3 regions of the Paenibacillus sp. FSL L8-0436 genome follow, and region 1 is predicted to be linked to each of the others. Evidence: riboswitches for the same ligand, from Rfam matches in the RefSeq annotation. Region 1 holds a riboswitch; each other region holds the start of a gene.
What was found. A riboswitch is a leader RNA that binds a small molecule or an ion and turns the genes downstream of it on or off. The one in region 1 is predicted to bind cobalamin.

Region 1 (3,277 bases):
AAGCACACGCAGCGCCCGCTCAATAGCCTGTGTCATTTCCTCTACCTTCGGTACACGCGGACTATGAATATCATACACACCAAGACCGATTCCCTTGTCATACTCCTGTTCTTCAAAGCTGACGATCAGCTCCCCATGGCTGCGCGAGGTCTCGATGGAGATTACATCGGCATCCATCGCCGAGATCGGTCCGATCATGTCATTGAACTCACTGTAGCACATATGCGTATGGATCTGCGTGGTCGCCTTCACAGAGTTGGTAGCGATACGGAAAGATCTTACCGCCCAGCTCAAATAATGCTCATGATCTTCAGCCTTTAACGGCAGGCCTTCACGGATCGCCGGTTCATCCACCTGAATCATCTCGATTCCCGCTTCCTCAAGCGCCTGAACCTCATAACGTAAGGTAAGGGCGATCTGGTTAGCCACCTCTTCACGGCTGAGATCATCACGGACAAACGACCAGTTCAGAATGGTCACCGGACCGGTCAGCATCCCTTTTACCGGAAGACTGGTGAGCGACTGGGCGTACAGACTTTCCTTCACGGTCATAGGGCCGGTAAACGCAACATCGGCATAAATGACCGGCGGCTTCACACAACGTGAACCGTAGGATTGGACCCAGCCCCCTTTGGTAAAGAGGTACCCTGCCAGCTTCTCGCCGAAGAATTCAACCATATCCGTCCGCTCAAATTCACCGTGCACGAGCACATCCAGCCCGAGCTCCTCTTGAAAAGTAATCGCATCTGCAATTTGCTGGCGGATAAATCCGTCATAACGCTCCTGGTTCCAGACGCCCTTACGCCATTTGAGCCGGGCCTGGCGCACTTCAGGCGTCTGCGGGAAGCTGCCGATCGTCGTTGTCGGCAGCAGCGGCAGCTGCCACTTCTGCTGCTGCACCTTTACGCGTTCCGCGAAGGGCAAGCTGCGGCTGTCCGGCAGCTTATCCAGGCTGCGCACCTGCTCAGCCACATCCTGGCGCCCGCGTTCCGGCAGGGCGCGGAACACTTTCAGCGCCTCGCGGCTCTCGGCGAGCGCTGCGGCATAGACCTGCCCATCCTCGCCCGCCGCTGCTGCAATCAGGCTCAGCTCCGCCAGCTTCTCGTCGGCGAAGGCCAACGCTTGCCGTACCGCAGGCTTTAACTTGTCCTCGCCTTGAACAGTTACAGGCACATGCAGCAGACTGGAGGATGGCTGGAGGATCAGCCGTTCGTCCGGCACATGGGACTTCAGTGCGCGGACCAGCTCAAGCTTGGCATCCAGATCGGAGCGCCAAATATTGCGCCCGTCGATAATGCCCGCTCCCAGCCATTTGTCCTCTGGCCAGCCCAGACGCCGGATCGAGGCCAGATTGGCCCCGCCGTCATGGACGAAGTCCAATCCGATGCCCTGCACAGGCAACTTCAGCAGCACTTCCAGCGGCTCTGCGGCTTCAAAGTAAGTCTGCAGCAAGACATGAAGTCCGGGCACTGCTGCAGCAATCTCTCTGTAGATCGTTCCCAGCAGTTCAACTTCTTCCGCGGTTAAGCCGGTGACAATTGCCGGTTCATCGATCTGTACCCAAGCCACGCCTTCCTGCTGCAGCTCCTGCAGCAGCTGCACATACACCGGCAGGAAACGGGCAGCAACCTCTGCAATTTGATCAGCAGCGAACCCCTTGGAGAGCTTCAGGAAGGTATAGAGTCCGACTATAACCGGCTTGCCCTCAATACCCGCCTGCTCTTTGGCGAAACGGTAGGCAGCAAGCGGTTTGTTCTCAATCAGGCGGGGAGTCTGCCCGCCGATTTCCGGCACGATATAATGGTAATTCGTATTGAACCATTTGGTCATCTCGCAGGCAGGGGCGGCCGAATTGCCGCGCGCCATGGCGAAGTACAGATCGAGCGGAATGCCACCGCCATCGTAGGCATAACGCGGAGGAACAATGCCAAACATAGCAGCGGTATCCAGCACATGGTCATAAAAGGTGAAATCATTGACAGGAATCAGTGCGATCCCGGCCTGCTGCTGTGTCTTGAGGTGCTGAAGCTGAATCCCGGCCATTTCCGCACGGAAGGTTTCTTCATTGATTTTGCCGCTCCAGTAAGCCTCCAGCGTCTTTTTCCACTCCCGGTTCTTTCCGATTCTCGGATAACCGAGGCTGCTCGTCTTGATGTTGTTTGTCATATACAGTCACTCCCTTGTTTATAATAAATGCCTTAAGCTTTAGTTAATGATCTCAGTCGGTATCAATAATAAAGAGCGTCTTCCCCTAACCAGGCCGCAGGGAAAGACGCCCATGGGCTGCCAATGGGTAACGTCTTAACACCTCCCTATCTTCCGTAGGTACTGCAGTGCTGTTGAGACGGGCAGGTCTCCTGGCTAGCGGCGTCGGCATCCATCAGCAAGTCTTCCCGGCGAAGTAGAGATGGCCAGTGACATGGGCTGCTATGAACTCTTCCGTTACAGTGGCGGGACCGCATCGGCTTGTCACCGAATTTCCCTATTAAGCCTCCGGGCCTTTCTGATGCTCTGGCTGGCGCCTGTCTCCGATATTTGCAAATTGTATTCATCCCGTAATCTGATGTCATCATACTGAATCCGATGCCTTATCCGCAACAGATTTACGGGTATTCCCGTTATACACATTCCCTATAGCTGGCGCCGTGCAGGCTCATTTTGCGGGGATTCTGCCGCACATTCCCTCACAGCCTCTCTTCAAGAAGCAGCTTCAGCAGAACGTTTGGTATACAGCAAAAAGAACCGCTGCACCGTCCTTGGCAAGGAGGTACACCCGGTTCCTTTTCGATAAATGATAGCAGTTAACGGACTGTTTCAGCCTGTCTTTTAGAACCAGACGAGGTAGACTACCCCGGCAAGAACGAGACGGTAAATCGCAAACGGCATGAGCTTGATCCGGTTGATCAGCTTCAGGAAAAACTTCATAGAGAGCAGCGCGAACAGGAAGGCACTAATAAACCCGGCAATAAAAAACGGCAGGGCATCTATCGTAAAATACTGCCAGTTCTTGACCAGTGAAATCAGACTCGCACCCGCCATAATCGGCACTGCCATAATAAAGGTGAAATCGGCAGCCGCACGGTGGCTCATACCCAGCAGCACACCACCTGAGATGGTCGATCCGGAGCGTGAAAAGCCGGGCCAGAGCGACAAGCATTGGATCAAACCTACCGATAGCGCCTGTCTATATGTAATTTGGTCAACACTCTCTGTCTTGATATTTTTGGGGGCGAACCGGTCGGAAAAAATCATGAATATTGCACCAATGACCAGACCG
Region 2 (3,277 bases), 3.2 Mb from region 1:
CGTCCTCTTTTGCCGCCGCGCAGCCGCCGGGCCAGCATCATTCCATGTGCTGTATCACTCAGCAGGAATAGAAAACGGTACATAATCAGCATGAGCTCCAGTACGATCTGCGGCATCCGCAGCCTGCGGAGTACCTGCAGCAATTCTCCGAACGGTGTTGTAAATATAATGAAAAAGCAGCAGGTCAGGCAGGCCAATACGCGCGCCAGCAGCAATCCTGCCCGGTGCAGCCCCTCCGCCGTAATGTATAGCGAACGAGTCGAAGCCGGGAGCTGCAAGGACATTACCGCCTCACCGGCAGTTGGAAGGCCAATTTCAAGCAATAAGGCCGGCAGGCTCAGACAAAAGAACAAAAGTGCCGTACCAAACAGCAGGCCGTAGGCGCGCAGCGGGATTTTGGCGTACAGGACACACCACACGGTCATCCAGCCCGCAATCACAAGCTGCAAGGCCGGATGAAGCGCATAGGAAAGGATGAACATGACTGCTGCGAACAGGCTTTTCCACATCGCGGGCAGCTGCCTCAGCGCATTGCTGTAGGATAACGCATCAATTCTTCTGATCATTAAGCTTGCGCCGGTCCTGTCTGCCTTTCAGCAGGCCGATGGAATAGCCAATCACTCCGGCCCCGATCGCCGCCTGCAGCGCGAACAGCATGCTTTCCGTTTCGCCGGGCAACTCCGTCAGCGGTTTGAACCAGGGCTCATAACCGGGATCAATCTCTGTAATTACACCCTCTGCGGCATCGTCAGCCCCGCCGAATTCCCCGTTCACCAGCAGCAGAGGCAGCACCACCAGCAAAATCACCGCCAGCAGCATCAACCCATTTTTCCACTTATTGCTCATCACAGACTTCCTCCCTTGGTTTGCCGTTTCAGCAGTGACAGCTCATTCGGGCTGTAGGATTTCAGCCAGTTCCAGAGCAGCACGGTCAGCAGCCCCTCGCTGATAGCGAGCGGAATCTGCGTCACGGCAAAAATACCGCCGAACTTAATCAGAGAAGCCAGCACACCTCCGTCTGCTGCCGGAAAAGCCACTGCAAGCTGAACCGAGGTCACTACATACGTCATGAGATCAGCCACTGCCGCCGCCATAAAGACAGCCAGCTTTTCACGTCCATTCACCTTCATCAGCAGTTTATAGACCGCATACCCGGCAAAAGGACCAGCCACCGCCATCGAAAATGCATTCGCTCCGAGTGTCGTTATCCCCCCGTGTGCCAGCAGCAGCGCCTGAAACAGCAGCACAACAGACCCGATTACGCTCATCGGCAGCGGCCCCAGCATTACAGCACCAAGTCCCGTTCCTGTAGGATGGGAGCTGCTTCCGGTTACGGAAGGCATTTTGAGTGCCGACAAGACAAAGGTAAATGCACCCGCCAGCCCAAGCAGCAGCTTCAGCTCCGGGTTGTCCTTGGTCATTTTCTTCAGCTTAAGGACTCCAAGGGCAAAAAACGGCAGAAACGCCGCCCACCAAAATACGGCCCAGCCTACCGGCAGAAACCCCTCCATAATATGCATCGCATTGGCCGTGCCCGGCTCATTCAGCAAAAAATAAACGCTAAATCCGGCAATAAGTGCAGCAAAACTCCAAAACTTGCGTTTGTTCATGCTTTTCCCTCCATCGATTCGTCATTTTGTGCCGCATCAAATCAAAAACTCCCGCCCCGGGGGGTGGGAGTGCTATGTACGTCATCAGATATGTAAGAGATGGTGTTCCCGCTGCAACAGCGCGGAGAATTCGCAGAATTGTAATGTGGGGGAGCTGAAGACGGCACTTGCTCTGCACCAAATCTTCAAAATCCACCGTCTCCAAAACTGCATGCCTTCATCTCTTTAACCAATTCGTACACCGCTCCTATCCGCGTAGAGTCGTGGTGCGCGCAAACAAGGTAGGTCTCCTGGCTCGGGATCATAACGCCTTCCTTCGTCTTCCCCGGCTGTTTGCCGAGTGACATGCTGAAGTTCAGCTCTTCCTTACAGTGGCGGGACCGCTCGGGATTTGCACCCGATTCCCTGTTACCCCTTGTAGTTACAAGGGCACCTTGTCTTATCGCTAATTTATCCTGTACATTATAGTAAACTTCGCCGGGTAGTGTCTGTGATAAAAGTGGAGCGGCAAAGTTCTCCAGCACACCATCCGGTGAACCCTACGGGTTGTAAGAAAGCCATTTAAGTAATATAATTATTAACTATATAACTTGAATCCGGAGGCGTACCCAGAAAATGAAACTTGATCTTACCGAAGATTCCCTGCCGGTGTACGAGGCGCTCTCAAGCGCTGTACGTCTGCGAATGCTGCAGCTGCTTGCTGTTCAGCCCATGAACGTAAAGGAATTGGCGGGAGCGGTCAAGCTGAGCAGCGCCATTATGACAATGCATGTGCGTAAGCTGGAAACGGCCGGACTGATCCGCACCCATATGGCCCCCGGACGAAGCGGACTGCAGAAGATTTGTTCTCTTGCCGCTGAAGGGGTGGAGATTATCTTCCCGCTCCAGGCCAAAGCAGAGCGCAAGGGTCACCGGAAAGAAATACCGGTCGGACATTATTCCGACTTTGAGATAGAGCCAACCTGCGGACTGGCCACTACCGAGCATATCATCGGCAGCTTCGACGATCCGCGTTATTTCTGGGATATGGAGCGGATGAATGCCGGAATTCTCTGGTTTGGCAAAGGTTATGTCGAATACAAAATACCCAACTTCCTGTTGTCCAGCCAGCAGCCGGAGGAGCTCATCATTACGATGGAGATTGCCTCCGAAGCACCGTCAACCAATAATAACTGGCCTTCGGATATTGCGTTCACGCTGAATGGCCAGAAGCTCGGATATTGGACTAGCCCAGGCGATTACGGAGACAGCCCGGGGAAATATACCCCTGCCTGGTGGCCGGCGTACACCAATCAATACGGCCTGCTCAAGCAGCTGCGCATTACCCCAAAAGGAACCTATATGGACGGCTTAAAACTCTCTGACATTACGCTGGAGCAGGTTGCAATCCGCAACAAGCAGTGGACCTTCAGGCTCTCGGTGGAAGAGGATGCCGAACATATCGGCGGGCTCACCTTATTCGGCAAAGGCTTCGGCAATTACAACGAGGATCTGGTCATAGAGCTGTTATATACCGATGGATTCAATGGTGCTGACGCGGATAAAAGGGATGCAGCAGGTACTGACAATGGGAATGGAACAGTTTCCTAGCCAAGCGACGCCTGCTCTGTCAAGCCCATCTATAAATTCTTCTCAAACAAACGCCCCATCACTCGTGGATACAATAC
Region 3 (3,277 bases), 3.3 Mb from region 1:
GGAACGCGAACGCCGGAACGGAAGCCGGCGCGACAGGGAATGTGAACGCCGGAACGGAAGCTGGCGCGTCCCCGGCTGTATCATCCTCGCCTTCGCCGGGTGTGACCGGGGGAGCATCGTACCAAGTCACTGTGGATCTGGAACCGGGGGCTAAGCTGACCGAAGGCAACATGATCATCGCGGGCGATTATAAGCTGACTCTGCAGTCGGATCCGGCACTTACGGCTGCCCCTACACCGAGTGCCCAGCCTACTGCAGCTGCGACTGCAACGCCTTCGGATGATGCCGGAGCAGCAACCGATGCTCCTGAGTAAAGCGATATAAATAGACAAAAATCCTGAACTGCATGTTTTGCCCGAAAGAGTAGGGTAGATGCGCGTTCAGGATTTTTTTTACACTGAGCTCCGGTGTTGGTTATTGCAGATCATACCCAGTAAAGGGGATATTTCCCTATATTGTGGACTATAGATTGAGAATAAGTGGTATAAGACGAAATATTACCGCTAAATTATCCGGTTGAGCCAGATGAGGCGTTTTGCGAAATAATAGCGGGTGTAAATCCGCCTAATCCTTATTAATGTGGGAGTAGCCAAAACTTAGCGGGCATTTTTTCCGCTACTAATGATGAACTGCGTGCAGACAGGCTGGGAGCAACGAAGAGTATGTTTGATGCTTTCGAAAAGGGATCAGCCGACAACGGGCGGCATTGGAACAGCTTTTCTATAGACATACAAGGGAATAGTGGATATGATTATGAATATTAAAATTTGATAGTCTAGTGAAAAGGGTGCAGATTCTATCCATAGAATTTGCTTAAAAGGGAAGGCCGGTGTAAGTCCGGCGCGGTCCCGCCACTGTAAATGCGGAGCGACTCTTAAGGGTGCCACTGTCCTGTGAAGCAAGGATGGGAAGGCGGAGGGAAGCGGTGAAGCATAAGCCAGGAGACCTGCCTTTTTCTTGAACGTTTCTATTCTTCGTGGGGTAAGAATGCGGAACATTACAAATGGACGTGGGCGCGGAGCTTGAGCACCGCCGTGCTTCATTTGTATTCTTCCGAGGCCGCCCTTAGCAGGGGCGGTTTTTTTGAGGGATGAGGATGAAGTATAAGTCAGTTATTGTACGTGTTCCTTCTCTCTCGCAGAAACGGCCCCGTCCTTTTGAAAGGGACAGCATAGCCGTTTCTTCTTGTTGTCCGCTGCTTCACTATTTTATTCACGGAAAGAGGTTAACGATGAAGACTCTTCTCTCTGCCAAGTCCTTTATGCTTGGCCTGGCTTTATTGCTGGTTATTTCGATTCTGGGAACAGCGCTTGTTCCTTCAGGACAAGTGTTTGCCGGGGCGGTCTCCGCTACCGCGTCCGGGGGAACGGAAAGTGTTACGTCTGCTGTATATGCAGCAGACGAGTCTGGTGCAGAGCCGGCTGCGGCTGCATTAACAGCGAAGCAGCAGATTACCGTTGCCGGAGCGACCTATGCGGCTGCCGAGTATATGCTCAGCAGCGGTGTGACGTCAGAATGGCAGGCGGTTGGCCTCGCACAGGCGGGCTACAAAGTACCGGAAAGTTATGTCCGGCTGCTGGAGCAAAAAGTGCGGGCGGCCAGCGGCAGCTTTGCCGCAATCACTGATTATGCACGGATTGTGCTCGCGGTACAAGCCGTGGGGGCTGATCCGGCGAATTTTGCCGGAAACGGCTCTGAGCCGGGTTATAATCTGGTTGAGCGTATCTATAACAGTGACAAAATGAGCGGCCAGACGCTGAACAATCCGGTCTATGCGCTGCTGGCACTGGATTCCGGCAATTATACCATTGGGGCGGATGCCAAATGGAGCAAAGCGGCGCTGCTGAGCGAGATCCTGTCCAAGCAGAATGCAGACGGCGGGTTCGCCTTGACTTCCGGGGCAAGCGAGCCGGATATGACGGCGATGGCTTTGACGGCCCTTGCTGCGCATAAGAGTGATCCGGCGGTTGCAACTGCCGGGCAAAAAGCAGTAGCCTGGCTGTCCGCTGCGCAGGACAGCAACGGTGGCTTTGGAGGCAGCAGCGAAAGCGCGGCACAGGTCATTATCGGCCTTGCCTCCTTCGGGGTAGACCCGGAAGGAGCAGAATTCACCAAGGGTGAAGCAGACCTGATAAGCAGACTGCTCAGCTTCAGCGTAGAGGGCGGCGGGTTTGCCCATAATCAGGGCGGAAATGTAAATGCATTTGCTACAGAGCAGGGGCTGCAGGCGCTGGTGGCCTACACCCTGTACAGCGGGGGCGGAAACGGCAAGCTGTATGACTTCACTAAGCCTGCGGTTCCGAATCCGTTAGTGTATGTGCCCCTTGTAATTGAAGGGCCGCAGAACACGCTGGGAGAAGGGATGGCATACGCAGGCAATGTCCTCGAGGTACTGGAGAAAGTGGCAGTCCAGAAGGGCCTTCCGATTAAGAATGAATCAGGCAGCTATGTGACGGGAATCGGCGGTATCCATGCCGGAATCTACGGCGGCTGGGATGGCTGGAAATATGCTGTGTCCCGGGACGGGGCATGGATTGATCCCGATGTAGGAATGAAGGATTTTAAACTTAAGGAAGCAGACCGGGTCCTCGTTTATTATGCGGGCAATGATACGCAGCTGGTGAATTCGCTGACGCTGTCCGCGTCGCAGCCGGGTGAGGAGGAGCCTTTCTCAGTCACGGTTACCCAGATAAAATGGGTATGGGACAATGCCACAAATATTTCGAGTCCTGTAACCTCAAGTGCATCTGGTGTGGAGGTGGCGGTCGGAGACTGGAAGGCAATAACCGGTGAAGACGGCAAAGCGGTATTTGCCGAAGGTGTTCCGGCAGGAGACTATACGCTAACCGTAACCGGCTATGTTGCGGACAATGCACCAACTATCGTTAAATATTCGCAAGCTGTAAAGGTAATCTCCAAGAATGTACCAGTCCATCTGTCGGTTGAAGGACCTGAGGGGCCGGTCGCTGAGGGAGCGCTGCAAGCATCCAACGCGCTGGCGGCATTGAAGAAGCTTACGGCATCCGGAAATATTCCGCTGGAGATTACGGAGTCCTCCTATGGCAGCTATGTGTCGGGCATTAATGGGATTAAGAACGGAACCCATGACGGCTATTGGAACTTCCTGGTGTCGCGCGGCGGGAAATGGATCTACCCAAGCGAAGGCATGGGTGATTTCAAACTGCAGGCGCAGGATAAGGTGCTTGTCTATTTTGCCGGTGCCAATACGCAGGTAGTTAATTCCGTTGCAGTATCTCCACCGCAGCCAAAACCGGGA

Region 2: linked by a shared signal. The riboswitch ahead of NSS79_RS09000 (energy-coupling factor ABC transporter permease) and the one ahead of metE (5-methyltetrahydropteroyltriglutamate--homocysteine S-methyltransferase) in region 1 are both predicted to bind cobalamin.
Region 3: linked by a shared signal. The riboswitch ahead of NSS79_RS04960 (DUF4430 domain-containing protein) and the one ahead of metE (5-methyltetrahydropteroyltriglutamate--homocysteine S-methyltransferase) in region 1 are both predicted to bind cobalamin.

The regions. Positions count from the first base shown of each region.
Region 1 is NZ_CP151955.1:5,174,206-5,177,482, forward strand. It holds gene metE (5-methyltetrahydropteroyltriglutamate--homocysteine S-methyltransferase) at 1-2,166, opposite strand, end outside; cobalamin riboswitch at 2,330-2,541, opposite strand; gene NSS79_RS23830 (undecaprenyl-diphosphate phosphatase) at 2,827-3,277, opposite strand, start outside.
Region 2 is NZ_CP151955.1:1,980,830-1,984,106, reverse strand. It holds gene cbiQ (cobalt ECF transporter T component CbiQ) at 1-566, opposite strand, end outside; gene NSS79_RS09005 (energy-coupling factor ABC transporter substrate-binding protein) at 550-846, opposite strand; gene NSS79_RS09000 (energy-coupling factor ABC transporter permease) at 846-1,610, opposite strand; cobalamin riboswitch at 1,873-2,062, opposite strand; gene NSS79_RS08995 (ArsR family transcriptional regulator) at 2,226-3,200, shown strand.
Region 3 is NZ_CP151955.1:1,071,250-1,074,526, forward strand. It holds gene NSS79_RS04955 (glycosyltransferase) at 1-314, shown strand, start outside; cobalamin riboswitch at 769-969, shown strand; gene NSS79_RS04960 (DUF4430 domain-containing protein) at 1,232-3,277, shown strand, end outside.